4 regions of the Pelotomaculum sp. FP genome follow, and region 4 is predicted to be linked to each of the others. Evidence: riboswitches for the same ligand, from Rfam matches in the RefSeq annotation. Region 4 holds a riboswitch; each other region holds the start of a gene.
What was found. Region 4 has a riboswitch for cyclic di-AMP ahead of eam (glutamate 2,3-aminomutase). Riboswitches for the same ligand answer to the same signal wherever they lie in the genome.
Positions count from the first base shown of each region.

Region 1: another riboswitch for cyclic di-AMP. It lies ahead of Psfp_RS21605 (CAP domain-containing protein); the one in region 4 lies ahead of eam (glutamate 2,3-aminomutase).
Region 2: another riboswitch for cyclic di-AMP. It lies ahead of Psfp_RS22110 (CAP domain-containing protein); the one in region 4 lies ahead of eam (glutamate 2,3-aminomutase).
Region 3: another riboswitch for cyclic di-AMP. It lies ahead of ablA (lysine 2,3-aminomutase); the one in region 4 lies ahead of eam (glutamate 2,3-aminomutase).

Region 1 covers NZ_QFGB01000019.1:46,632-53,986, forward strand. Annotated here, with positions in the region: gene Psfp_RS09575 (acyl-CoA dehydratase activase-related protein) at 1-471, shown strand, start outside; gene Psfp_RS09580 (CoA protein activase) at 459-1,562, shown strand; gene Psfp_RS09585 (acyl-CoA dehydratase activase) at 1,585-2,538, shown strand; gene Psfp_RS09590 (aminotransferase class V-fold PLP-dependent enzyme) at 2,594-3,778, opposite strand; gene Psfp_RS21605 (CAP domain-containing protein) at 3,989-4,735, opposite strand; cyclic di-AMP (ydaO/yuaA leader) riboswitch at 4,742-4,975, opposite strand; gene Psfp_RS09600 (hypothetical protein) at 5,191-5,406, opposite strand; gene Psfp_RS09605 (hypothetical protein) at 5,469-6,047, opposite strand; gene Psfp_RS09610 (hypothetical protein) at 6,224-6,676, shown strand; gene Psfp_RS09615 (CAP domain-containing protein) at 6,764-7,228, opposite strand.
Region 2 covers NZ_QFGB01000005.1:14,696-22,050, forward strand. Annotated here, with positions in the region: gene Psfp_RS03295 (hypothetical protein) at 1-218, shown strand, start outside; gene Psfp_RS03300 (hypothetical protein) at 316-732, shown strand; gene Psfp_RS03305 (hypothetical protein) at 795-1,199, shown strand; cyclic di-AMP (ydaO/yuaA leader) riboswitch at 1,580-1,904, shown strand; gene Psfp_RS22110 (CAP domain-containing protein) at 1,972-3,396, shown strand; gene Psfp_RS03315 (SPOCS domain-containing protein) at 3,586-5,133, shown strand; gene Psfp_RS03320 (SPOCS domain-containing protein) at 5,191-6,273, shown strand; gene Psfp_RS21455 (hypothetical protein) at 6,300-6,449, opposite strand; partial or broken gene Psfp_RS03325 (YbaB/EbfC family nucleoid-associated protein) at 6,545-6,856, shown strand; gene Psfp_RS03330 (hypothetical protein) at 6,879-7,355, shown strand, end outside.
Region 3 covers NZ_QFGB01000032.1:33,669-41,023, forward strand. Annotated here, with positions in the region: gene Psfp_RS13020 (HAMP domain-containing sensor histidine kinase) at 1-1,041, shown strand, start outside; gene Psfp_RS13025 (response regulator transcription factor) at 1,069-1,764, shown strand; gene Psfp_RS13030 (mechanosensitive ion channel family protein) at 1,816-2,907, opposite strand; cyclic di-AMP (ydaO/yuaA leader) riboswitch at 3,199-3,353, shown strand; gene ablA (lysine 2,3-aminomutase) at 3,493-4,791, shown strand; gene ablB (putative beta-lysine N-acetyltransferase) at 4,766-5,656, shown strand; gene Psfp_RS13045 (YraN family protein) at 5,715-6,077, opposite strand; gene Psfp_RS13050 (ribonuclease HII) at 6,313-7,152, opposite strand; gene ylqF (ribosome biogenesis GTPase YlqF) at 7,149-7,355, opposite strand, start outside.
Region 4 covers NZ_QFGB01000020.1:51,071-58,425, reverse strand. Annotated here, with positions in the region: gene Psfp_RS09920 (autorepressor SdpR family transcription factor) at 1-8, opposite strand, end outside; gene Psfp_RS09915 (ClC family H(+)/Cl(-) exchange transporter) at 264-1,841, shown strand; gene eam (glutamate 2,3-aminomutase) at 1,874-3,142, opposite strand; cyclic di-AMP (ydaO/yuaA leader) riboswitch at 3,264-3,422, opposite strand; gene Psfp_RS09905 (ABC transporter substrate-binding protein) at 4,140-4,928, shown strand; gene Psfp_RS09900 (amino acid ABC transporter permease) at 5,037-5,690, shown strand; gene Psfp_RS09895 (amino acid ABC transporter ATP-binding protein) at 5,705-6,520, shown strand; gene yedF (sulfurtransferase-like selenium metabolism protein YedF) at 6,712-7,320, opposite strand.

The sequences.
Region 1 (7,355 bases), on a different contig from region 4:
GGGGCGGATTTTGACGGTTCTGTCAAGCCCAGTTTGAAGTTTGCCGTACTTGGTTATCCCTATGCTATTTACGACAGTTTCATTAGCGTGAATTTGATTGATAAGCTAAGGAAGTATGGGGTTAGAGTCATCACGGCCGAAAATATTCACCCGGCCTTACTGGCCCTTCAAAAAAACTGCAACCTGCCAAAACGACTTTTCTGGACCTTCAGTGACAGGGCGCTCAAGGCGGCCCACTTTCTTTTTAACCAGAACAAAATTGACGGGGTCCTGCACTTAACAGCCTTCGGTTGCGGTCCTGACTCCCTGTTGAATAAATTAATCGAAATGGAAGCCAAAAAACACAGTGATATTCCTTTTATGACCCTGATGATTGATGAACAAACAGGAGAAGCAGGCATGACCACCCGCCTGGAGGCATTCGTTGATATGGTCAGACGTAGGAAGGAGGCGCTTGCTTGTCGAAAGTGACTTTTCCAAGAATGGGTGAATCGTGGCGAACATTTAAAATGCTCCTGGAGGACCTCGGTAACGAAGTGGTGCCCCCCCCCCGTCCCAGCAAGCGCACGCTCGATCTTGGCGTACGGTATTCACCCGAATTTGCCTGTTTTCCACTAAAAATCTTAATGGGAACTTACCTGGAATGTATTGAAATGGGCGCCGATACCATTGTCACGACAGGCGGTGTGGGCCCTTGCCGGGCAGGGGAATACGCCATGCTTCATCACAAGATCCTGAAAGACATTGGTCATGATATAAAAATGATCGTATTCGAGCCCCCCCGCCATTACCCTCTAAACTTCATCAGAAACGTATTGGCGCTTAACAAAGCGCGTGTTTCCATAAGAGGCATTATTTCCCACATAAAGCGAGCCTGGCGCAAACTACAGGCTTTGGACAACGTAGAAAAAATGAGCCATGTGACCAGACCGCGCGAACTAACCAGCGACAACACCTCCAGGGTCTACCGCAAGGCGCTTGAGTGGATTGACCAGGCTTACACCACGCCGCACATTATTGAAGCTGAAGCGGCTGCTCTGGAAGCCTTGAAAAATATCCCGCAGGATCCCCAACGTATGGTACTGAAGGTCGGTATTGTTGGGGAAATCTACGTATTACTGGAGCCTGCCAGCAACCTGGAGATTGAAGAAACACTCGGCAATCTGGGGGTTGAAGTAGAAAGGTCCATGTTCCTTACAGGGTGGACCCGGGATAACACCTGGAATGAAACAACTGAAGGAATGACTGTCAAAGAAGCCGCCGCCCCCTATCTCCCTGAACTGGTAGGAGGACATGGCCGCGATTCAATCGGCAACACCATTCTTTGCGCCAAGCGCGGGTTTGATGGCATGATCCAGCTGGCCCCCTTTACCTGCATCCCGGAAATTGTCGCCCGCACCATCCTGCCCAGGGTCAGCAGGGATTATGATATTCCCGTACTTACTTTTTTCCTGGACGAGCAGACCGGGAAAGCAGGCATGTCTACCCGGTTGGAGGCATTTACCGACCTGATGAGAAGGAAAAAACTCTTGCCGGCGAGAAGAAATTGTTTAACCGGTTAAATAGTTACAGAAAGGATTTGTCATGAAAGCATATTTAGGCATTGATGTCGGGTCAGTCAGTATAAATATTGTTGTAATGAGCGAGGCCGGAGATGTCCTAACCGGCCTTTACCTTCGTACCATGGGCAGACCTATAGAGGTTATCCAGGAAGGTCTTAAAGAAGCGGCGGCGGCAGTGCCGCCGGACATTGAGATAGCCGGCGCAGGTACGACCGGCAGCGGTCGCTACCTGGCAGGAGTTATGGTGGGCGCCGATGTTATAAAAAATGAGATTACCGCCCATGCCGTCGCTTCTTCCATGCTTGTGCCGGATGTCCAGACAGTTCTGGAGGTAGGCGGCCAGGATTCCAAAATTATTATTATGAGGAATGGCATCGTTACTGATTTTGCCATGAACACAGTATGTGCCGCAGGAACCGGTTCCTTTCTGGATCAGCAGGCTGCCCGCCTCAACATCCCCATTACCAGTTTTGGCGAACTTGCTCTTAATTCCCAAGCCTCTGTGCGCATTGCCGGGCGCTGCACTGTTTTTGCCGAATCGGACATGATTCATAAACAGCAAATGGGTTATGGACTCCCGGACATTGTTAAAGGGCTGTGTGACGCGCTGGTTCGCAATTACCTTAACAATGTGGCCAAAGGCAAGGAAATATTACCTCCGGTGGTGTTCCAGGGCGGTGTTGCCGCCAATGTAGGGATTAAGACGGCCTTTGAAACAGCCTTGGGTTTGCCGGTGATTATACCCGAATACTTTAATATAATGGGTGCAATCGGAGCCGCGCAGTTGGCCAAGGAAAAGACAGCGGGAGGTAATAGTACCAGTTTTAAAGGATTTGCTGTAACCGGTCTTCCCTATCGCACTGGAAGCTTTGACTGTAACGGGTGCTCGAATGTATGCGAGATAGTTGAGATTTATGAGAATGAAAAAGTAATTGGCCGCTGGGGATCCCGCTGTGCAAAATGGGACGTAATTTAGCTCCGGTAAAAGGCGATGAGAATCGAGTTTTTGATACCGGTTTTTTCCCCAAATTTCAGCAGCCGCAAGATTTATCCTCACCCTTGTTAAACTCCCCGGGCGGTATCTCAGCAATCTCGGCCAAAGAACGAATGGCAAAGTCAACTTCTTTTTCAGTGTTAAAATAGGAAAAACTGAAGCGTACCAGTCTCTGCTCCAGGGTACCCAGGGTCCTGTGCGCATCAGGCGCACAGTGCAGGCCTGCCCGGCAGGCTATTTTATATTGCTGGTCCAGCGCATACCCCACTTTCCCGGACGGTTTTCCCTCCAGGCTGAATGATACGACAGGCGCGCGGTTGTAAAGCTCTTCCGGTCCGTACAACGTGATACCTTTCAGTCCGGAAACTCCCTCCAGGAAGCGCTTGGTTAAGTCCATCTCGTGTTTTCTAATCCTTTCCATTCCTTCCATCCGTATAAATTTTAAACCTGCCGCCAATCCGGCAATACCTACCGAGTTAACCGTGCCGCTTTCATAACGCTCCGGCAATACTTCCGGTTGTCCGGGCGCCTCGGAATAACTGCCTGTGCCTCCTTCTTTCAGGGGCGTCAACTCCAGCCTCTCGTCGATATAAAGGCCGCCTGTTCCGGTAGGCCCGTACAGCCCTTTATGGCCCGGAAAAGCAAGCAGGTTTATACCCATGAATGAAACATCCAGGTCAAAAACCCCGGCTGTTTGAGCGGCGTCAACAATCAGACAGAGTCCCTTTTTCTTGGTGAGTTGGCCAATCTCACCGATCGGCATTATCGTCCCGGTAACGTTTGAAGCGTGTGTGATTACTACGGCAGCGGTGTTCGGTTTAATAGCCGACTCAATATCTTTGACGCTGATCGAGCCGTCTTTAGCGCAGGGAACCTTGGTGACTTCGACACCTTTACCCTGTAACACATAGAGCGGCCTGGTTACCGAGTTATGCTCCATAGAGCTGGTGATTACATGCTGGCCTTCCTTGAGCAAGCCTTTAATGGCAAGGTTAAGCGCCTCCGTGGCGTTCATGGTAAATACAATACGATCAGGATTCTTGATATTGAACAGGGCGGCCAGAAGTTCTCTGGCTTCATCTACGAGGCGTCCCGCCTCCAGTGCCATTTGATGTCCTGACCTGCCTGGGTTGGCTCCTACGAATTTTATACAGTGCTCCATGGCTTCCCAGACTTTAGAAGGTTTCGGCCAGGAGGTGGCCGCGCTATCGAAATAAATCAAATTGTATCCCCTTTCTTGGTCCAGGCCCTGTTTTCATTCAAAGCTGGCAGGGTTTATTCTGTTTGGTATAACTATATTTTATTCTGTACCATATGATTCGTTTCTATTTCCCCGTGGAGGCAGCAAAAAAAACAGGCACGCTCTCGCGTGCCTGAAGAATAATGATTATACCTTTGAAAAATTTCTGAGGTTTTAATTTTAGTCAGTTGTTTAGTCACCACTGAACAGTTGGGTGACAACTACCCCGCTGCCTGATTTGGTGATGCCTATACCAATTGAGTCGTGGAGGGGATTGAGAATGTTGGCTTTATGCCCCTCACTGCCCATAAACAGTTCATGTGCCCGTGTCGTTGTCGCCGCCTTGGCGATGTTCTCCGCACCCATGACCCTGGCCGAATAGCCCGCTTGTCTTTCCATGTTTAGCGCTGAGCCATATGTTGGTGATGTGTGGCTGAAATAATTGTTCTGGTACATATCCTGACTTTTCATCCTGGCCAGTTCCGTCAACTTTTGATCGAGTGTGAAAGCCGGCAGTCCGGCTTTTACCCTTTCCTGGTTGACCAGATCGAACATAAGCGCCTCGTCGGCTGTTAATCCGCTGGTCCCGGAAGGGGTGGTCGGTGTCGTAGGAGTTGTTGGAGTTGTTGGGGTCGTAGGTGTAGTTGGTGTAGTTGGTGTAGTAGTGACCGGTTTCTGGTTAAATCCAGTTCCATAGTACTTGTTCCAATAAGACTGAAGCGGGTTCGTTGCGGCAGTTGTTGGTGTCGCGGCAAGTACGGCCTCATTTGTAGCGGTTGGATTGCCGTAACCATAGTAATCATTGTAGCCATAAATATCGCCCCAGTTTGAACTTACCTCACCTTGATCTGATGGCGCTGCCATAGCTGCCGGTACGGCGACCAAAATTAATAATAAACAAGGGACGAGCACGAACAGTAAACGCTTGATGCTTGTCAACAGGATTGCCCCTTTCTTAGCGCCTCCGGGGTTAGCTGGCGGGTTCGGTGAAAGATACCCTACCCATTTTGCCAAATTAGTGTGTTGTGGCGCCCCATGGCTACTATCAACCAGAAATAACGGGCAGGCTTGTCCTCTTTCACACTAATATTACACGCATGGCGCAAATGGGATTCACCCCAAGTAATTGGTTCCCCCGTACCCAGTATAAATATTACTGGGATTCGGCATTTTTAATACTATTACTGTCAGATTATATTTTTTATGATCAATATAGACAAAATCGTTTTCAAACGATGAATGGGTCTGTAGTTTAATAAAATATTTTTACCTTCAAATAGATATGAGAAGTTGAAAATTAAAGTAAGATGGTAATATTTATCTAAAACAAAGGTTGGGCTTCTCTAGAAGCCCAACCTTTGTTTACCCGGCAACTACCGTGTCTAGCACTTTCCTCATCCACCGGGCGCTCTTAAACCTAAACTGCTCATAATAGAACTGAATACACCGGGCATTGCTTTAGTGGGGTCATAGGTTATACTTACCCTGTTCAGTCCTGTTATTTCTACCTTATTAACCCCTTCTATGCATAAAATGGCCTTTTTCATCTTATTTACTTTTTCTAAATCGCCCAGACCCGTTACAGTAAAATGCGTCTGATAGAGCAACATCCTTTGCCTCCTTGCGTGCATGCCAATCCGGAAGGGAAGGGAGTTATGCCCTGCCCCTTTCTTTAGCAGAGCGGTTTGCACTGCGGCGGGAATAGAGTAGGCGGACAGACGAACGGGGGTTGGGGCGAAACCTGTTCACACATGGCCGGCGTGCAGAATCCGAAGCTCGGTATAAGCAATTTGACTATAGCCAGGGATTGGATGACCAAGCAAAGATCGAAAGTACAGCAAATCTGGTTGCCGAGAATCAGGCAGGTACATGCGGAACTGACAATTTCACAGTTGGTAAAGGTACCAACCGGTGCGCAGAGAACTACAGTTTTGGTGAAGCTGAACATCAGGTCTTCAAACTCGCAAACTATCATTCCGCCAGCATCCAGGACCTGCAGTGTATAAGTGACCGTTACAGCGAAAGTGACATTTGCCCGTCCTGTTTTATCGGGTGTGCTCCTGCCAACTTCAGAACAAACGGCGGAGTTGATGATACAGTTGACCGTGGCGCCTTCAGGCGGACAGCATTGACCTAAGGGCGTGCAGACGTTTTCACGTCGTTCTGCCTGAAAGCAGAAATCGTATACCTTCGGGACTTCAATGCAAACGGTCTCAAATGGGGGGAATGGCCTTAAGCCTTCAGTTTCCATAAATTAACCTCCTTAGGGAACTAACAATAGACCGGATTACCGTTAGTCCCGTATAATTATATTTTTATTTCATAAATATGTCAGTATATATAAATTGGTGAAGCTTTTGGAATTTAGTTTAAACTATTTACCTCTTGGTAAACTTTTGCATACTATACTTTAGGAGGTGAGAGGCTGTGAACTGGAAACCATACTTTTATTACCGCCAGCAGTTTACTGGGGAAAGTCAGTCCAAAGAAGGCGTTATCCAGGATGAGCCTGAAAAAAAACCCAGCAAAGATGCAGCTGGTGGGGAAAATAAAGTGATTGCAGTTACAGATCGTACAGTTGAAGAAGAGAAGCAAGCCGGCCAGTCAAAGGGTGAGCCGGTTAAGGATAAGACTCTGGAGCCAGTGGCGCCGTATAAACACTCCCGTTTTCAAGAGGTAGCGCCCGGGGTTTTTCAATTCAAACACCACCGTCCGGTTACTGCTCCCTACCTGCCGGTTCCTGAGACCTATCAGTACGGGCATGAATATTGGGGACAGCAGCTTCAACCGGTAGGAAAACCGGAGGAAGAAGGATTCGTTAGGGTTGGCGCATTCCCCGGAGCCACTCAGTACGGGCTGCCGGTATACCAGTTCACCTGAAAGAAGAAAATAATTCCGGTCGGTGGCCGGCTCGACTGAATTACCAAGGAAAACAAATAAGCAAAAGCCTGTTACATTAGCAGGCTTTTACTTATCTAGTGTGCCAAGGAAGAGTTGGGTTGCAATAACCCCATACACGCTCCTGTGTACTCCAATGCCGATTGTATCATGCAGAGGGTTCAAAATATTGTCTCTGTGCTCCCTGCTGCTCATTAACAAGGTATGAACCCGCAGGGCTGTTTTAGCCTTGGCTATATTTTCGGCGCCCATGACCCTGGCCGTTATACCACTTCTTTTTACCATGTCAAGCGCAGTACCGTAGGCTGGTGAAATATGGCTGAAATAATTTTCTTCGAACATTTCATTACTTTTTATACGGGCTAACTCAACCAATTTCTGGTTGACTGACAACAGTGGTAAACCGGACATAGCTCTTTCCTCGTTGACCTTGCTCAACAGCAATATTTCGTCAGCGTTTAATTCCAGATCATCAGGATTGCAACTGAATTGAACTATGGGGACAAAGGATATCATGCTGTCATATCGTCGCAAAAACGGCCCTCCCATACAGATGCTATGGATTTTGACATAAGCAATCCATTACTTACCAATCCATACTATGCTGTATCAGGATATTTTTGTTACTGCCAGGTATTTCCCTCTTTATTGTCATAGCAGC
Region 2 (7,355 bases), on a different contig from region 4:
CGGTCGGCACAGTGCTGCAGGTCGAGATGGACAAAGATGAGAAGGTATGGTTTTCCGATCAGGTTGTTACCGAGTTGATATCCCAACCGGGTGACAGCGGAGCTTTGATCCTGGACCAGGAACGGAAAGCGGTGGGCTTGTTGTTCGCAGGGTCGGATAAGTTGACCATTTTTAACCGGATTAGCAATGTGATGGATCGCCTGGGATTTGAATTTTAGTGTTTGTGAAGGTCAGGCAAGTATTAAAGTTTTGATTTAAGCCGCCTCACCTTTAGGCCATCCCGGCCATATATTAATAACCGAGGAGGCTTACCATATGGTTTACCGGTCAGTTTTCTCAGGCGACGCTGCCTTGACTTTTTTGGGAGAAAACATTCCAGCGATTGGTCCCAAATTTAATAACAGAGAAGAGGCCATAGCGGTAGCACGGCAGTATCTTGAAGGGATACATCAGATGTCTGGTAAAGGCCGTGAAACACCTGTACAGATTTCCCTCAACAGGCAGGCTGACGGCCGGTATTCCCTGGTGGTTATGGGTTCCAGGCAGGTGATTGGTAAACTAAACAACCTCGATGAACTGTTATTAAAGAGGTTTCGAAAAGGGCTGAAGAAAAAATTGTTTATTCTGACCTGTTTTGTCGATGGGGCGGATGGACAGGAGTGTCTGGTACTCACAGAGGGTTTAGGAGCGGTTTTTTACACCCCCAATGCAATCAAAAACTGGCGCCCGTAAAGGCGTTATCCCGATGCTATGGTTTGAACAGGAATTAAGCGCATCGGTAAAGGGCGGTGACCATGAGCAATAACATATCCGGTGGTTTCGAAAAGAGCTTTGCTCGTGGCTGTCAGGAAAACCACCGGCTTGGTAAAAAGAAATTAACTGAAGAAGCATATCTGGCCGGCAAGAACCTTGGCTATAACCTTGGATACAACCAGGGTTTTGAGTCCGGTTATGATAAGGGTTATGCTGAAGGCAGCAACCTTGGCTATAACAATGGGTTCGTCGCGGCGCTGCGAGGAGACGGGGAGGACGCTCTCCAGACCGACAGGACACCTGAGATACAGGTCCTTGAAACCATACGGAAACTGATCACCGGCGGACAGGCCAGAGTGTTCCTGACAGGTCCTTCTGCGAGAGATGCCGAAACTTTATTAAAGATCCTGAATATTGAAGCTGCGGTTGTCAACCGCTTCCAGTAAAAGCAGGTTTGGAACTGCTATGAAAATACCTGAATATGTTGAGAGAAGAATAAAAAAACCATTGAAAATCTGAATTATCCTGTATAGATCAGATTTGTTTAGCTTTTATAAGCCAGGTTGCTACATTTTAACATCTATTTCTAATTAGGTGTTAATTTGAAAGGTCAGTAGTTAAGTACCTTAGTTGCTAATATTTTAGGTCTTGAACTAATATTACCGGCTTTGCCATCGCGTCCCTTTAGCAGGTATAGTAGGCTGTACAAGCATTATCTTGTTCATGCCTATTTTTATTTTACCATGTTAGTCGCAGGCCCGGCAGCTGTAATTGGCAAGGGCGCATAGCGCAGCTTTCCAAATAACCAGCTAACTGGCGCTTGATGACTGAATAAAGGCCGAATCTCAATAAATTTGGGTACGGAGGAACCAATCTCAGGGGTGAATCCCATTGAGTTGTGCGCCAGGACATGAGAACAAGAAAATGAGACATTAAACGAAAGTTGCGGAAAGCGGAAATTTAAACAGCCAATTAAGCGGGTGTTGGAGGAAAAATGACAGGCGCTCCGTTGTCTGCGGCAAATGTCCCAACGGCTGCATTACCACCCAACTTCCCAGATCTCACGTCTAACGTCCCACCTCTCAAAGGGTAGGTTTATTCTTTTTACCGAACCCGTCAGCTAACTCCGGAGGCACAAAGAAAGGGGAAAATCAACTAATGAGCTTCCAGTCAAAAGGCCTAAGGCCGAGATCCTTAGTGTTTATGTTCCTTTTTGCCTTGCTGCTGACCCTGGGCTTAACGGGAACAGCCCTGGCGGCAGACGCCTATGTCCCCCTGACTACCGATGAATCACAGATGGTCGATCTGATCAACCAGGCCCGGACGAACGCCGGTCTGGCGAAACTCACGGTAAATCCGGCGCTTTCGGGCCTGGCCCGGATAAAAGCCCAGGACATGGCCTCCAACGGTTACTTCAGCCACACTTCGCCTACCTACGGGTCTCAGCAGGATATGATGAAGGCTGCTCAGATCGAGTTTGTTTACGCGGAAGAAAACATTGCCAAAGCTCCAACTATCGGTTCAGCCTTTAGCGCGCTGCAGAATTCAGGTACAACGCGGGCCAAAATGCTGAGCAGCAATTTTGACCAGGTTGGAGTTGGGGTGATCACCAGCGGTAATTACAAGATTATCGTGCAGATGTTTGCCGGAGGGAAAAAGGTAGTTACCACTCCTTCACAGCCACCGGTAGAATCCCCGGCGCCAACGGACAGCGGTCTGACCGCCGACGAGCAGCAGATGCTTAATCTGGTCAACCAGGAGCGGGCAAAAGCGGGACTGAAGCCCCTGCAAAGCGACCCGACCCTGGTCAAACTGGCCCGGATGAAAGCCCAGGATATGATTGACAATGGATATTTCAGCCACACTTCGCCCACCTACGGTTCGCCGTTCGATATGATGAAGAAGTATGGGGTGCAATACAGCTACGCCGGAGAGAACCTGGCCGGAGCTTCCACGGTTAGCAGCGCTCACGCAAATTTAATGAACTCGTCGGGGCACCGGGCCAATATCTTAAACAGCAACTACACCAAAGTAGGTATTGGGGTGGTCAGCGGGGGGCCCTACGGCAAGATGTTTGTACAGATGTTTATCAAGCCGGTGTCAGGTTCTCAGTCAACCCCAACTACGCCGACAACTCCAACTACGCCCACAACACCCACAACACCCACAACACCCACAACACCCACAACACCCACAACACCCACAACACCTACAACACCTACAACACCCACAACACCCACAACACCTACCACGGACAGCGGTCTGACCGCCGACGAGCAGCAGATGCTTAATCTGGTCAACCAGGAGCGGGCAAAAGCGGGACTGAAGCCCCTGCAAAGCGACCCGACCCTGGTCAAACTGGCCCGGATGAAGGCCCAGGATATGATTGACAATGGATATTTCAGCCACACTTCGCCCACCTACGGTTCGCCGTTCGATATGATGAAGAAGTATGGCGTGCAGTACAGCTATGCCGGAGAGAACCTGGCCGGAGCTTCCACGGTTAGCAGCGCTCACGCAAATTTAATGAACTCGTCGGGGCACCGGGCCAATATCTTAAACAGCAACTACACCAAAGTAGGGATAGGTGTAGTCAGCGGAGGCCCTTACGGCAAGATGTTTGTGCAGATGTTTAATGGCTAGATCCGGCCGCCCCTTCTTAGGGCTCAGATGAACGTACCCTTTTTTTACAAAAAAGAGTAATAATTAGCAGCGAAAGAAAGAGGACCTGGTTCCTCTTTCTTTCGTTTTTTCGTTTACGCTACGTTTTTAGCACTTTTTTGAATCACCCTCATATATTAGTATAGAAAAGTTTTGAAAGGAGGAGTAAATATGGCTGGAACCGAACGGCTTAAAGTCAATCTGGTCCAGGGTGAAAATAGAGTCCAGACCGTAGTCAAGGGACAGATTGAAGTTCCTGAAGCGAAGCCGGATGTAGAAAAAATTCTGTCAAAAACAGCAGACGCCAAAGTTAGAAACGTTAGTGTTGTCCCCAACAAAGTTATTGTAGAAGGAACACTCTCTATACAAGTGACCTACGTTGCTTTTAAGCCGGATCAGTCTGTCCACTCATTCGATGACGACTTGAATTTCACGACCTATGTGGATGTGCCGGGCGCCGAACCTGGAGATGACTACTTTGTTCAATTTACAGTCGAGGATGTGAGCCTGACTACCAGCAGAAGGAACCCGCGTAAATTTGACGTTGCAGCAGTATTGAGTACATTTGCAAAAATAACCCAAGTCGATGAGATGGAGATACTTACCGAAACGCCTGCAGGAAATGTGGCCCTGGAGACTGCGGATCTTACGGTTGAGCACCTGATTGGGGACAAAGAAACCAAGCAGATTATTGTCAGTGACGTATTTGAAGTACCTGAAGAAAAGCCGGAAGTTGAAAAAATCCTCAAGGTCAAGGCGGAGGCTGTAATAACCGATAAGAGACTGGTGGCCAACAAGGTCATTGTAGACGGCGAGGTCAGACTCCAGATCCTTTATGTCGCATTCGAACCCCGGCAGTCGGTTCACGACCTGCACCATACCATCAGATTCAGTGCTTTCGTGGAGGTCCCGGATGCTCAGCCAGGTATGAATGTCCACGTGCTGGCAGAGGTTGAAGCAGCGGATGTAGAACCGGTAATCGACCCTGCGCTGAGGGCGGACGTTATCATCAAGCTAACCGTGTTTGTTTCTGAAACAAGGACTTTGCATGATGTCCCAACCCTATTAAAGAATGAGGAAGGTTATACCAAGAGAAAGCTGAAAGTAGACCGCGAAATCGGAGCCGGGGACACCCAGGTGGTGTTGAGAGAAAGTATTGCAGTTCCTGAGTCGAAGCCCGACATAATGAAAGTCCTTGATGCAATTGTCGACCATGCTGAAATAACCGATACCAAAATACTTAAGGGCAAAGTTATCATCCGTGGCTACGTAAATGTGGAGATTGTTTACGTGAGCACCGAGCCTGACCAGGCTGTGCACGCCTTGCACCAGCAACTTAATTTCCGTACCTTTGTCATCATTGAGGACGCCAAGCCGGGCATGGATGTCGACGTAACAGTTGAGCCGGAGTTCGTAAGCGCTGACCAGGTTGGCGTGGATGTCCATACCGAGGTCGTGCTGAGCGTATCGGCAACCGTTACCGAAATGATCCAGCAAGATGTCTATGTGCCTGAGGAAGTGGTACCAACAGTTACTCCAACCGAGACCCCCTGTCCGCCCATTGATTATGTCGTTAGGGCCGGTGATACCCTTGGAAAGATTGCGGCTGCTCATAGAGTAACTGTTCCAATGATCCTGGAGCTAAATCCACAAATAACCAACCCGGATGTCATCGAGGTGGGTCAGGTTATCAAGATCCCTTGCCCGGCCATGGGCTGAAATAGCGAAGGTCAGTTGGTTTTTTAAAATAATCAAATATAAGGAGGTTTAACGAGAATGTCTGTGCCATTTCAGTATCTTTTCACCGAGACCCAACCGGCGACGTGCATCGAAATCAAAGTTCCGGTTGTCATTGAGGCAGTTGACGTTGAGCAAGTTGTAGAAAGTACAATGACCCTTCCCGAACTTGCAATTAAGGTAGACAAAATTCTTGCTTCTATACGTGACCTTAGGGGAACAGCGGTATTCGTTGATGAAAACGTATCTGGTGATATCGTTCTAGTGCCACTTGGAGGCATACCCGGCGTTTTGAGAGAATATACGGTCAAAAAGGTGATTGTCAGCGGCACCATCCACAAGCAGATTTTCTTTGTCAACAAGAATAATGAGGTCAGACACACAGCCGAAGACCTTCCTTTCACCAAGCTTGTTGAACTGCGGACTCCCAGGAAAATTTCCAACAGGAACGATGTCTTTATACAGTTCCACAATATCGATGTGGATATCAACTGGGAACTCCAGAGAGCCAGCCGGCTTCACCAGACTGCTGTTGTCCAGCTTACCGCCAAGGTAGTGGAGGACCGCCAAATCTTTGTACAGATCTGCCCCAGACCGAGAGAGTGTCCGCGGGGGAACCTGGCCAGGGATCCCGGCCTGGAAATCTGGGCGGACGCTGCTCACCCGGTCTTCTGGGGCGCCAGCAATGTAGCCCAGACTACCGTTTCCCATGCCGGCGCCTTTGCAGCTGAGATTGGTCGTCTGAATCCACTATTACCGGGGTCTCTGTTCCAGATGGTGACCAGGGGCATCGTGGGCGGGCGCCAGTACCGGCTCACCTTCTGGGTAAGAGAAGATGTTTTCGGCGCGGGGGTCAGCGATTTCTCCTTGACTGCCGAGGTTGTGTTCTTTGATCACAATGGTATCCAGGTTGGTATTGGAACCCAGACCGTGGCCAGTACAGGAATTCCTGAAACATCTTACAGCCAGGTCCAGTTTGTCACCCCGGTTACCGGTACAAACGTGGCCTCCGCTATGATCCGTTTTGCCTTTACGCCGGGTTCTACCAATACCAATACGGTCAAAATCGACGACGTGATGCTGGAGTGCGTTCCGCTAACACTTGGCGAGGCCCAGATATAAGGACGGAACTTGCGAAAAGACTTATGTTAGGATATAAGAATCTTTTGGGACAACTGGCTGACCCCCGGTGTTAATACTGCCGCCGGGGTTTGGCTGTATACGCCGGGGATTTCAAGGTACGCTGCAATGGCTGGCGCACCAGCTATTGCAGCCACACTCCACATCTTATTTGACATGCAATTTTAAATTGTCACTAAATCAGCAGTCTCCAAGCTGTTGAAGCTGTTGGAAAGCAGCTTTTTTTTTGCAGTAATTAGTTTTTGAAAGGGGGCTTTCGTGTTTGATTAATAACATGGGCGCACTGATTGAAAAAGTGCAAAAGATGCAGCAAGAACTAAGAAACATGACCATAGAAATAAGCGAAGAGGGAGGAGCCTGTAAGATTGTTATCAACGGGCATCAGGAAGTGCAGGACATTAAAATTGCACCATCCCTGCTGCGTCCGGAGCAGGCCGGCGTATTGGAGTCTTTAATCCTAAAAACCGTAAACAAAGCTATTGTGGAGTCAAAAAATATTATTAAAAGCGAGGTAAGCAAAATGACCGGAGGAATGAATTTCCCCAATATTCCGGGAATGTTTTGATTGTCGCTTAGGAGGGATTGATATGACGGAAGGCGGCGCCGGTCCTGGCGCTCTTGAGGATTCTGTGGTCAGGATACTTGAACATCAGACCAAATACGGCATTGATCAGGATACCATGCTGATTTATTTGAGTTCTGTAAACTTAATGAGTATATTGAATCTGCTTAACCGGCGTTACGGCGGCAGCGCCGGCATTGCCCCGGCAACGCTTCCTTTACCTCCGTTGATGGCCGGGACGCCGCAGGCAGGAGGCCCGCCGCTGGAAAACATGCTGGGTGCGCTGCTAAAAATGCTGGGTTCCCAAAGTAATGGGGATTCCACGGGGCAGGGAATAAACCCGGCCACATTGCTCAATATGCTGGCGGCCCTTAGTCAAAACGTTGACCTGGGCAAGATGATGGGAATGCTGTCAGGTTTGATGTGCCCTCCCGGTAAAACGGCGGCAAGCCAGCAGCAAGATACCGCAGGTCCATCCTGCGGCAGTGAACTAGGTCCTGCC
Region 3 (7,355 bases), on a different contig from region 4:
TTCAGTGACGGGACAACCGGCCGCATCTACCTTTTTATGAGCAGAACAGCGCCCTGGGATACTCCGCCGGCCGGCCACACCGGCTATGTGAAATGGGTTTTTTTAATTTTCATTATTTGCATCTTTATGACCAACAGTTTCTTGACCTACCGGTTGTCCAAAAGCTTAATCAAGCCTTTGGATTCGGTTAAAAAAGCGGCTAAAGAAATCCAATATGGAAACCTGGATTATCCAATTAGTTATCCGGTAAAGAATGAAATAGGAGAATTGTATCAAGCCTTTGAAGAGATGCGGATAAAGCTAAAGCAATCACAGGCGCTCAACGCGCAATATGAAAATAGCAGAAAAGAGCTAATATCCAATATATCCCATGACCTTAAGACCCCCATCACAGCAATTAAAGGCTACGCCCAGGGTATTATTGAAGGTGTAGCTAACAACCCTTCGAAAATAGAAAAATATCTTCGAACTATCTTTACCAACGCTGTGGAAATGGAGCGCTTAACAAATGATCTAGTCCTTTTTTCCAAACTGGACATCAAACAAATCCCTTTTTCCTTTGAGTGTGTAGACATTAATAGATACCTTGAGGATGCCAGAGAAGAACTACATTTTGATTTGACTGAAAACAATATAGCGCTTAACTTTGAGTCCTATTATGAAAGCGATGATCTAATCATGGCCGACCGGCAGAGGTTAATTAGAGTCATTCATAACATCATGGAAAACGCCAAAAAACATTTAAATAAACAGGAAAAGGAAATAAAAATAATCTTAAAAGAAGAAAAAAACGAAGCCTTGATTGAAATAAGGGACAACGGTTGTGGAATTCCGGCGGATAGACTCCCTTTAATTTTTGACCGGTTTTACCGGGTAGATTGCGCCAGGAACCGGACAACCGGGGGTAGCGGGATCGGGCTGTCCATTGCCAAGGAGATTATTGAGGCCCATCAGGGGAGGATATGGGGAGAAAGCACTGAAGGTTTGGGGACAAGTATTTTTTTCACTTTAAAAAAAGCTGCCTATTTTAAAAAAGATTAAAATCCCATCAAAGAGGAGGTTAGAAGAATGAAAAAGGTATTGATTATTGAAGACGACCAATGTATTGCGGAACTGGAAAGAGACTATCTGGAAATAGACGGATTTGAAACGGATATTGAACTAAACGGAAGAACAGGACTGCAGCGTGCTTTGCAAGGAAACTACGCGATTATCATATTAGATGTCATGCTGCCTGAAATAGACGGTTTTGAAATCTGCAGGACAATACGCAATAGGAGTAATGTACCTATCATTATTGTCTCTGCCAAAAAAGAAGATATTGATAAAATCAGAGGATTGGGGCTAGGAGCTGATGATTACATGACTAAACCTTTCAGTCCTGCCGAACTGGTTGCAAGAATTAAATCCCATCTTGCCCGCTATAATCGCCTTGTTGATCAAAAAGTTGTCAATCGCCCCGAAGAAATAAAAATTAAAGGACTGGTAATCAATAAAAGCTCCCGGCGTGTTCACCTGAATGGCCAGGAAATTCCATTTACCGCCAAAGAATTTGATCTGTTGGTCTTCTTGGCTGAGAACCCTGATCGGGTGTTCAGTAAAGAACATATTTTTGAAAAGATCTGGGGTGTGGATAATGTGGGAGAGATTGCGACAGTAGCCGTTCACATCCGGAGAATCCGTGAAAAAATAGAAGAAGATACATCTAATCCGGATTATATTGAAACCATATGGGGTACAGGATATCGTTTTAATATTTCCTGATTTCGATTAAGCAATGACCTATCAATAAGTTAAAATTAGGTACCCGGTATCTTATTCTTTATTCTGGTAAATGACCTGCTTGGGATAGGGGATTTCGATACCGGCCCGGTCCAGCGCGTACTTAAAGCGCTTGCGCAGCTCTCTTTCTACAGCCCAGTGTTCACCCGGCAAAGTAGGCGCCACGGCGCGAATATCTACCGATGAAAGCCCCAGTTCAATAACGCCCTGCACCTGGGGCACATCAATAATGGCTTCGATTTCCCGGCAGGCTGCTTCACACTCATCTTTCAATACCTTGATGGCCTGGTCGATATCTTCTTCGTAGGCGATACCCACCGTTACCTGGGCCAGCATGGGTCCCCGGTTGTAGTTGGTCACCTGGGTAATCCCCCCGTTGGGGATGATGCTAAGCTCACCGGTCCACTGGCGGATCTTACAGGTGCGCAGCCCTATTTCCTCCACGGTGCCGGTTACCGCGTCTATTTGCACAAAGTCGCCCACACTAAACTGGTCTTCAAATAATATAAAGAACCCGCTGATGACATCCTTGACCAGGTTTTGCGCGCCGAAACCTACCGCCAGGCCAAGGATACCGGCGCTGGCCAGGATGGCGCTGGTGTTAACGTTGAAAATTTGCAGGATCATCAGGCAGGCCATGAAGAAAACGAGGTAAGTGATGGCGCTACGCAGCAGTATTTCCAGGGTTTGCGCCCGGCGGCCGGTCGTTTCGTGATTATCAAAAACCTGCTTCACAACCAACTGGCCGAAATTAATGGCCAGCTTCGCTCCAACCAGGATCCCGATGATTTTTAACACTTTGGCGCCCAGCGTTTTTAAATCGTCCGGTGAAATGAGCTTCACATTGAAAATTTCCAGGATCACTATAGCCGCTATAAAATAACCCCCATAGAGGATTATTGTCTGCAGTAAAATACGCGCCGAACGTATAGCTTCGTCAGAAATAACCCCCTTCTCTGCCTGCTCGCTATCGCCCTGCCCGCTTTCTCTCAATACCCGGTTCGAGAAGCGGTAAAGCACCTTGATAAGGATGTACGTAAAAACTAATACTAAAACGGATAATACCAGGTCGTATAAGAAAATTTGCATCTGATCGGGGATAAACAGATCCTTAATCCAGTCCATATATAACTCCAGCTGCTTATCGATAATTGTAGCCACCTCGCAATAAAACAAGACTATTGTCGGATATTATATCACAAAAATTTCCGATTTCCCATATGGCTCAGCATTTCCTTCAGCAGTAATTAAACAACCCTGCAAGGCTAAATTTTTAAAACTCAGGCATAAAAAGTGCATGTATCCGTTTACAATGCCATAACTCCGGTATACTGCCATATGCTACCATATATCTCATTTGACATAAGAAATATTTATAACTAAAATTACATCAAGACATATTGAATATCAAAGACCATTCTATCAGCGCCGAGTCTTCCCAAAAGGAAGAGCGGGGGAACCAATTTTTGGGGTTAATCTGTTTGAGACGTGTACATTTCACATCTCAAATGGTAGGGCTACCCTTAGTCCGCATCCGTCAGCTAACCTCGTAGGCGTACAAGGGAAGAATTGGGCTGTATATTTTTTTGGCCGGATCTTTCTTCCGGCCATTTTATTTTCAATATACTTCCTTTTTATTCTTCCTTAACCCCATTGTTACCCTAATGCTGTTTAGCCGGGGGAGAAAAATTGACAGGAGGTATTTAACCTATGAATGCAAAAATCTTATCCCTACAATCCAGAAACACTGTAGACTGGATGGATTGGCGATGGCAAATGAAGCACAGGCTCCAGTCGGTGGAAGAACTGGCCGAATATATCGACTTCAATAATGAGAAGATACGGGATATCCAGATGGCCTGCGATGTCTTCCCTATGTCCATCACCCCCTATTATGCATCGTTGATCAACAAGGATGACCCCAGGTGTCCCATTCGTATGCAGTGCATACCAAATCCCCAGGAACTTATAGAGGGACGCGGCGATATGGACGATCCTTTACATGAGGACGCAGATTCTCCCGTACCCGGCCTGACCCACCGCTACCCCGACCGGGTGCTCCTGCTTGTCACCAACGAGTGTTCCATGTACTGCCGGCACTGTACCCGCAAGCGCAAAGTGGGCGACAACAACAGGTGCACAACGGAAAAGGATATTGACCTTGGCGTTGAATACATTAAAGCCCACCCGGAAATACGTGATGTCCTGCTGTCGGGAGGAGATCCTTTTATACTTTCCACCAACCATTTGGAACGAATCATCCGCAAGGTGAAGGAAATTCCACATGTACAGGTAATTCGCATTGGGACCCGTACCCCGGTGGTCATGCCGCAAAGGATTACTGACGAGCTGGTCAGGATGCTCAAGAAATATCATCCTGTCTGGATCAATACTCATTTCAACCACCCGCGTGAATTCACGCCTGAAGCTGTCCAGGCCCTGGCCAGGCTGGCCGATGCCGGAATTCCCTTGGGCAACCAGACGGTCCTGTTGAGAGGCGTCAACGACTGCCCGGTGATTATCAAGAAACTGTCGCACCTCCTGGTGAAAAACCGTGTTCGTCCATATTATCTTTATCAGTGCGACTTATCCCGGGGCATCGAACATTTCCGTACTCCTGTAGCCAAAGGGATAGAAATCATGGAAGCGCTAATCGGCCATACTTCCGGTTTTGCCGTACCCACTTACGTTGTGGACGCGCCGGGAGGAGGCGGCAAAATCCCGGTCCTGCCTAATTACCAGCTGTCAATGACCAACACCAAAACTGTATTGCGCAACTACGAGGGCGTCATATGTGTCTACGAGGAACCCCAAAACCCTGGTTCCGGTTGCTCCCCCACCTGCTCCTTGTGTAAGGAACACATTATCAGGCATGAACCGGTCGGCCTGCAAAAGCTGTTTGACCCATCCAACCTGACTGTAAGCCTGGTGCCGGAAGGAAACCGGCGCAAAGCTCGCTATACCGCTCGTAAAGGAGAAGCTCATGTCTATCGAAATCAAAAAAAATGAAGATATTTACTTGGATCGCTGGGAAATCATAGAGGGCAATGCTTTTGACTGCCGTATTCTGGTTTCACCCTATAACCGGCGAATTACTGTCTATGAATTCAACCTTACACGGGACCATGCTGCAGGAGAAATGGTTGAACTCCTTGCGGGAAAGGCTTTAGAAAACGGCCTCGACAAGATCTGGCTTAAATCCAAAACCGGTTATATGAACGCTTTTGCAGGCGCCGGGATGAAGTTGGAGGCAGCTATTCCCGGTTATTATAAGGGCAAGGAGACAGCCCTCGTCTTTGCCCTGTACCTAAGCAACCAGCGACAAACACCTTCACACGCCAGAGGCAAGGAATTGGTCGATCAATTGGTATCCAAGTTCAAGGACGGAACAGTAAAACGTATAATTCCTGACGGGATAACGTTTAAGTGGGGTGAAAAGGAGCATTGCCCAGCCCTGGCCCGGTTATACAGAAAGGTTTTTACTACTTATCCATTTCCGGTTTTTGATCCCGATTACCTCAAATCGACCATCGCTCAAGACAGTACTTACTATATAACAGCCTGGCACAACAGAGAGCTGATAGCTGCCTCCTCGGCAGAGATAAACCGCCCCCAGCAAAACGCGGAGATGACTGACTTTGCCACGCTCCCCCAGTGGAGAGGGCACGGGCTGGCCAGTTTTCTCCTGGAACAAATGGAAACCCGGCTGAAGGGTGAACGGTTCCGGTGTCTGTACACCATCGCCCGTAGTAGTTCAATTGGTATGAATAGTGTGTTCGTCAACGCCGGATATGGTTATTATGGAGTATTAATCAAAAATTGTAATATTGGTGTGGGATTTGAAGACATGAACGTATGGGCTAAATTACTATGAAAGTCCTGACGCCCAAAAAAGACTCGCCGGCATCGGCGAGCCTTTTGTTTATGGCAAGCTAAAAAGCGTTCTCAATATGTTCCAGCTTTTTTACCCGGCCCTCTCCGTCAAACAGGACCGCTATGACATCAAACCTGCAGCTTGCGTTGGTCTTACCCACCGATTTGAGATAATGCCAGGCCAGCTGCCTGAGCTTCATCTTTTTCCGGCTGGTAACCGATTCCTGAGGCAAGCCGTAATCGTTGGAACTGCGTGATCGAACCTCAACAAAGACGATGACATCCCGCTCGCATGCCACGATGTCGATCTCTCCGAGCCTGCAGCTATAGTTTCTGCATAACACCTGGTAGTTATTATTTTCCAGGTACTGAGTTGCAGCGTCTTCACCCTGCCGCCCCAGCAGCTTTCGCCGGATAGTCATTCGCATCACCTGCAAACTCTAACATCGATAGCTGAAAAACAACATAATTTCCAGCATCCGGATGCGTGGTAATTCATTCGCACAAACGCTCACGCCCAGATGGGCATAGAATAGTTCCCAATGCCGCTGACCCGGAGACAGGGTTTGCACCTACATTTCCAGACCCACCCGAAGTGTTATTTCCATGTTCAAAGCAAAGTGGCATTTTGTTGTTTTCACAGTCGTATCTGCAAACTTATCCGAACAAGCCCCCATCCGCCTGTTCCGTCATATCCTTGACAGGCTGGAAGCCGGCCCGGTGGATCGGGCAGGGTCCGTAGAGTTTCAGAGCGCTCAGGTGTTCCGGTGTGGCGTAGCCTTTATGGCGATTGAACCCGTATTGGGGATAGAGCTGGTCGTAAGAGTCCATGATCCGGTCTCTTTCCACCTTGGCCAGGATTGAAGCCGCCGCAATAGAGGCGCTGAGGCCGTCCCCGCCAACGAGCGGCATCTGGGGCAGGTTGAGTCCGGAAATTTTAAAACCGTCAACCAGCACAAAGACGGGCTTATCTTTTAGTCCCAGCACGGCGCGCCGCATGGCGGTGAGTCCGGCCTGGTGGATATTCTCCTGATAAATTTCTTCAACCGTAGACAGGCCGATAGCCCAGGCCAGGGCAGCCTCTTTAATCTGCCGGGCCAGAGTTTCCCTCTTGGCGGCAGTAAGCTTTTTGGAATCGTTTAAATCCTTTAGATGGATTACACCCGGTAAAATAACGGCTGCCGCCACTACCGGCCCGGCCAGGGGCCCCCGCCCCGCCTCGTCCACACCTGCTATGGCCGCATGGCCTTTGGCCCACAAATCCTCCTCGTACAGAAACATCCCGGCCAGGCGCTTATGCTCGGCCTCCTTGATATTTTCAGCCCGTTTCCACCGCTGGTACAGATTACGCACCCCTGCCCTCGGGTCTTCTGCCATAGCGGCAAGGATCTCTTCCAGATCCTCACGGGGGCTCTTGAGAAGCTCTTTTATTTGCGCCAAAGACAAGCCCGTAAGAATCAATAAAACCCCCGGCCTTTCGAGATTAATGAGGTTCAAACGGGCGGTCTGTCCAGGGTGTATCGCCCCAGTTTGCCCTCCCGGAATTCTTTAAGAACGATACGGGCCGACTTTAACGAGTCGACGGCCCCGCCGGATATGTAAAAACCCCTGCGCGCCCCGACAGCCTCCAGCAATTGTTCCGGCTCAGCCGTCAAGTCCTCAATCTGGTACCGCTCCCGTATCGCTTCAGGGTAATTGTC
Region 4 (7,355 bases):
CCAACCATAAGATATCCCTCCCAGCTAATTTGATATTTAGATAATTATCTAAATATATTATAATTCACCTGCCACCATGAGTCAATATTCCTCTGGCCCTTTCGAAAACAATAAAGGTCTAATCCGTTATCCTGATACCTGCATGAAACGAGCAACGTGAAAGTTTTTTCCCGAACTCTAAAATAGCATTAGAATAGTAGGTAAGATAGCGTTGTATATCGAATTCATATTCATAACGGTCTTTTATTTTGGAGGCATTATTATTGGAGACAAAAAAAAGCCATATTGCTTTGATTCAATGGAAAAGCTTTCGTTTAAAAATATTTTTTGAGGGAATTTTGGTCGGTTTATTCGCTGGTATACTGGTCGTGGCGTTTAGGTACCTCTTGGAAAAAGCCGAATTATTGCGCGAACATATCTATACTGTTTTAGACGTAAACGGCTCTGGGGTCACTTTTTTATGGTTTATTGCGCTAATACTCGTGTCTGTCTGCCTGGGTTTTATTTCCCATATAGTCCCTATGGCCGACGGAAGCGGCATACCACAGGTAAAAGGTATTATCCTGGGTCACTTCAAGATGGGCTGGCTAAAAATAATCATAGGGAAATTTCTTGGCGGAGTTCTTGCTATTGGTTCAGGCATGTCGCTGGGACGTGAGGGTCCCTCCATCCAATTGGGAGCTATGGCGGGTCAAGGCGTCAGCCGCCTTTTAGGCAGGTTAAGAATAGAGGAAAAGTATTTAATTACAAGCGGCGCCAGCGCTGGTTTAGCAGCAGCTTTTAATGCGCCGCTCGCTGGAGTAATCTTTGCGCTTGAAGAATTGCACAAAAACTTTTCCCCGGCTGTCTTGATGTCGGCTATGGCAGCATCGCTAACAGCCGATTTAATAACCCAACAAGTCTTCGGCCAAAAACCTGTCTTTAACTTCCATGATCTCGTTGTGTTACCGCATAATTACTACATTTATGTTGTTGGTCTTGGTTTCATCTGCGGGTTTTTAGGCTTTCTCTTTAACCGGACGCTGACAAAGACAATGGATGGTTACAATAAGATCACCTGGCTGCCAAAAACGTTTATGTCGGCGCCAGCCTTAATACTCGGTGGGATATTGGGTTTTTTCCTGCCTGAAGTTCTGGGGGGAGGAAACAAACTCATCGACTCTGTTGGACAGGCCAACTATGGGATCGCTATTTTATTAATATTTTTTACTGTTAAATTTATATATACCATGATCAGCTACGGTTCCGGCGTACCGGGAGGAATATTCATGCCGATGCTGGTTATCGGATCGCTGGCCGGAGCTATATATGGTAATATGCTCATAGTCTATTTTCATATTGATCAACATTTCTTTAATAATTTTGTTGTTTTGGCCATGGCTGCTTATTTCACCGCCATTGTCAAGGCGCCGGTGACCGGCAGTATTCTAATTACTGAAATGACAGGTTCTTTTGACCATTTATTAGCGCTAATCATCGTTTCGGTAACTGCCTATATGGTTAGTGATATCTTAAAAACCGCGCCAATATATGAAACATTATTGGCGCGGTCACTGGTTAAAAAGAATCACAATATTTACTCCGGTTGGGACAATAAGACCCTGATTGAAGTTGCCGTATGTCTTGGTTCAAAGCTGGAAGGCAAAAGAATAATGGATATCGCCTGGCCACCTCACTGCCTGCTGATAAGTATTAAGCGGGGCGAAGCCGAAATTATCCCCAGGGGAAATACAAAAATCATAGTCGGTGATTATCTATTCGCGCTTGCCAATGAAAATGAATCGGCAGATATAAAAGAAGCATTGTCTCTCATGGCAGGGACCGCTCAAACCATGGAATAGATAACAATACCGTGCCAGGCGGGTGTAATCATTTATTCTCCTTCGGGCAGGCAACGGTAGTCCAGCAACCTGTTTTCCCACGTACGCATCCTTACTTTACCGTCTCCTTGGTTCAGTATATAAGGAGGCATAACAGGAGTTTTTCCGTAACCGTTGGGGGCATTGATAATGTATGTCGGGACGGCCAAACCGGAAGTATAGCCGCGCAGTTTTTCCATAACTGCAATACCCTCGTCCACAGACGTAATAAAATGGCGTGTACCCTTTACCGCTTTAGCTTGAAAAATATAATAGGGCTTGACCCTTATCTTCAAGAGTTCCTGGTTAAGTTTTTTCATAACGTGCGGGTCGTTGTTTATTCCTTTTAAAAGAACCGCCTGATTCCCTAAAACCACACCGGCTTCAACCAGTCTATCGCAGGCCTGCTTGCTCTCCGGTGTAATCTCCCGTGGATGGTTAAACTGAGTATTAATATAAATTGGGGGATGTTTCTTAAGAACCTCACATAACTCCGGTGTGATTCGCTGCGGCAAAGTGACAATGGTCCTGGTGCCCAGACGCTTTATTTCCACATGCTTGATATTATCCAGTTCACCCAGCAGCCAGTCTATCTTTCTGTCGCTTAGAAGCAGCGCGTCGCCGCCTGTGATCAGGACATCGCGAATTTCCTTGTTTTCCCGGATATAGTCCAACGCAGCCATTAGATTCTGATGTGGCTTGTGTTGATCCACCTCGCCGATATTCCTGCGCCTCTGGCAATGGCGGCAATACATGGCGCACTGGTTGGTAACGTTGATAATCAACCGGTCCGGATAGCGCCTGGTGACGCACGGCGCTGGGGAAGTGAATTCCTCGGCCATGGGATCGACATAACCGGTACTGTCCATCTCATCGATAGAAGGTACCGATTGCATGCGGATCGGGTCGTGGTTGCAGTCTCCTTCCATCAGCGAGGCATAGTAAGGTGATATTGCCCATCGATAACGCATCCCCACTCTTCTAATATGAGTGCACTGTTCATCATTAAAGCCAAATAGCCGGGCTAGCGTAAATACATCTTTGATCCGGTTGGCCATCTGCCAGTGCCAGTCATGCCAGTTTTCTTCGCTGGCGTCGAAATAACCGAGCTGCCTTTCCTTGTTAAAATTAATCATTTCCTGCATATCAAAACCGGTCTTTATTTCATCTTTTTTTTCCAGATAATCATTAATTCTCTTTTTTAAATCATCCGCCCGTTTAAGCGCAATAGCCTGTTTTTCTTCGTTCATAAATTCAAATTTCTCAATAGAAGGTATGGACATCACAAGTATCTCCTTTCAAATTTTATTTGTAATGCAAGAAATAAAGTGCAGAAAACCCCCGGAGCATACGTCCGGGGGCTAAAAGAGGTCAAGCAAGTCAAAGGCTGGTTGTAGACCGCCTGTTTCCTCCCTTTCAACGCTTACGAAGTTAGCTGACGGATTCGGGCCGAAAGAGTAGCCCTACGATGTCGACAACACGTTGGAGTCTGGTCGAGCACCGATTCACCCCGTAAATTGGTTCCCCCGCTTCTTTTTATGAAGAATTAAGCGAATTAGGAGCAATATTAAATTCAACATATACTGACAACAGACAACTTATATCATTCAATAAGGTTGTCTGTTGTCAGTATATCATAATAAATTTTCCAGGTCAATCTTATATTGACGTTCTATTAATAATTAACCCCGGTGGTGCAATCAAGGCTGATATAATCACCATGGAACTATAAGAAATAGTTGCTGCTCCCCTAAAAAAATTATATTATTGCAGCTATTCCCCAAACTCCATACATGCCTCCCGGTCATAAGTTCCGAACCGGCATTGATACAATGAAGGAGTCTTAATAACTGTTAGACATCTCTGAATTGTACATACCCTCCTTGTAAAAGCCAGGGGCCATCAGAAATTTGGAAATCTTTTGTTTAGTCAGGTGATTTGCTATATTGACCAAGTAATCTAACTATGATATCATAAAACAACCAACAACTTGATTATATTAATAAAGTTGTCTGTTATTGTGTGTCACGCTAACTATTTTTCCCCATTGCAAGTCAAAGTAAGGTGAAATTCATAAAATTTTAGAATGTAATCGGAATATCCCCTGGTTATTTAAAGCTTATATCAAGTCAAGGCAGAATAGGTTAGCAAAACAAGCTAAAGCCAGTTTGCCAAAGTCCCAGGGATATTCCTGGGTTTTATGTTTTAAGATGCAAGTTTAAGGAGGTGGACAAGAGGACCAGCTTATAGAAAAATTTTTATGGGAGGCGAAATCATTTTATGATACGGAAAACCCTGTTATACGCGATTCTGGTGGCCATGCTGGTATTCGCCGTGGCCGGTTGCGGCGGATCTAAAGAAAGCGAAAATCCATCTACCGGCGAGCAGGTTAAAGAAACATTCAGTTGGTCCTGTTCCGGCCAATACCGCCCGTTTAACTATTATGACGAAGGCAATAACCTGACCGGCTTCGACGTGGAAATCGGCAAAGCCCTGGCTGAAAAAATGGGCCTGGAGCCAACACCTGTTACGGCACCATGGGACAGCCTGATTAACGGACTGCAGGCCAAGCGGTATGACGCCATTCTAGGCAGTATGACCATAACCGAGGATAGAAAGCAACAGGTCGATTTCTCAGACCCGTATTACGTTTCCGGAGGCCAGCTCTTTGTCTATACAGAATCGGGAATTAAAAGCATCGCCGACTTAAAGAACGATACCAAGATTGGCGTGCTCACCACGAGTACTTATGACGAAGAAGCAAGAAAATATTCACAAAATATTATTAACTACTCAAGTGACGAGACTGCTCTGCGTGACCTTGACGCCGGTCGCCTGCAGGCCGTCATCACCGACCGCTTTGTCGGTAAGCTGGCAATAGATGAGACCGGCCTGAAAAACATCGAAATGGTCGGAGACCTCCTGTTCGTGGAGGAAGTCGGTATTGCCTTCCGCCAGGAAGATGACACTTTGAGAGAAAAGGTCAACAATGCCCTTAAGGAAATTAAGCAAGACGGTACTTATCTGGAAATCAGTAAAAAGTATTTTGATCAAGACATCAGTAAATAAAAGGTTAGACAACCTTTTATTCTTATATTGCCAGCATGCTATTCCTACTAGAGGGAGGGGACACGCCCAGGCGGGTTCCCCCGCCCTAGAAAGTTGGGGGGTGTTGACTTGCACTTCTTATCTGATCTGATAACCTACGGACCGTTTTTTTTCAAGGCCATGCAGATTACGGTACTGCTGACAGCCGCTTCAATTACTATAGGTATGGCTATCGGTCTGTTCGTTGCACTCCTCAAAATATCCAAGCGAAAATTATTAAACCGTCTGGCGGATCTCTATATAGGTTTGATTAGGGGTACACCTCTAATTGTACAGCTTTTCTTCGTTTATTTTGGCCTGGCTGAGATTGTGGACTTCGGCCAGTTTTGGTCGGCCTCAATTGCCCTGGCGGTTCACAGCGGCGCTTACATTGCGGAAATATTCCGGGCCGGCATACAGTCCATAGATCGCGGCCAGATGGAAGCGGCTCGCTCACTGGGTATGAGCTATCCGCTCGCCATGCGACGTATCATCCTGCCTCAGGCATTTAAGCGCGTTATCCCACCACTTGGCAATCAGTTTATCATTGGACTCAAAGACTCCTCTCTGGCAGCCTTTATCGCCATGGATGAACTATTTCACCTGGCACAGAGGTTTGCAGCTTCTACCTTCCGTTCAATGGAATTTTATGCCATGGGTGGTCTCTACTACCTGTTTCTGATTACTATTTTCACTTTAGCTGTTAATGCCCTTGAACGGCGTCTTAAAGTAGATGAAATTTAAAGGAGGTGTTTTATTTGATAAAAATTAAAAACCTCAACAAACATTTTGGCTCCCTGCATGTACTACGTGACATTGACCTCAATGTGGGGAAAAGCGATGTGGTTGTTATCATCGGCGCCAGTGGCTCGGGAAAAAGCACTCTATTGCGCTGTATTAATCTCCTTGAGGAACCCAGCAGCGGAGAAATATGGATTGAAGGAAATATAGTGGACCGTCGCAAAAAAAACGGACTTAACATCCTGCGCCGGGATGTAGGCATGGTCTTTCAGCACTTTAACCTGTTTCCCCATTTTACCGTGCTTGGTAATATTACCGAAGCGCCTGTGCAAGTCCGTCAAGTGGATAAACAGCAAGCATATGAGACCGCCATGGCATTGCTGGAAAAAGTAGGCTTGACTGATAAGGCCCATGCCTACCCATCTCAACTGTCAGGCGGCCAGAAACAGCGGGTGGCTATTGCCCGGGCCCTGGCTATGAAACCCAAGGTTATGCTGTTTGACGAACCGACTTCGGCCCTTGACCCCGAACTGGTGGGAGAGGTATTGGCGGTGATGAAGCAGCTTGCCGCCGAGGGCATGACCATGATTGTGGTATCCCATGAAATGGCCTTTGCCAGGGAGGTAGGCGACTGGCTGGTTTACATGGATGAAGGTAAAATTGTGGAGGTCGGGCGCCCGGAACAGGTTTTCGAGGAACCCCGTCACGAACGGACAAAAACTTTCTTAAGCAGGGTTAGAGAGCCCAACCATTTTAGGAAGAGAGAGCCCCGGCTTTTCACTCCCCGGACAGGTAAAGGAGAAAACCGGGAACTGGCCACAGGCGCAGTTTAATGCAGACGGGACAATTCCGGGTATCATCACCACCAGGAATTGTCCCGTCTTTTCACAACCTGGACTTTCAGGCACATTAAGACAAAACAACTGCACGTATTATGGTAAGCTGCCTAAAGAAAGCGTCACTGGCCATAACCTCCTAATTCTTGTCAGTGACACCACAGAGATCTGCTGCTTTCCGAAAAGCACTACCCCACAGTAATGACCTTGCCCGGTTCAATAAGTCGACTGTTGATATCGTACATATTGGAGACCACACCAACGGCCAGTTTCTCCTTCAGCTTGTAATAATTCAGGCAGGTACCGCAGACCAGTATTTCCGTCCCCGCAAGAGCCAGCTTTTGCATTTGTTCCATCACCGGTGAGCCTTCCAAAGCCAGGTACACTCCGGTATTAAGAAGAAGCAGCGCTTTGGCTGACTTTTGTTCAGTGAGCGTAACCATCAGGCTTTTCATCAGGACTTCACCCAAGTCGGGTGAACCCTGGCCAATGGCGTTGCTTGTTATAAAGTACACCGCCCTGCCTTCTTCAACCTCCGCCATGACTTTCTTAGCGGGGTCCGTAGCGGGGACCTCCCCTCCTGTTCCACCGATGGTCAGGTGGTAGGCGCCGTCCTTCTCCTCGACCTCTACGCTGCGTCCGGCATTCCCGGCAAAACGGGAAACATTTTCCCTGGCAGCGTCATTATCGACGATTACAAGAAGGGGCTCCACCCCTACTTCTTCCAATGCCTTTTTGGTGTTAATCACCGGAGCGGGACAGGCCAACCCCCTGCAGTCAAGCACCTTCACGGTCATAGAATCTCTTCCTTTGCTTAATATATTAGATTATA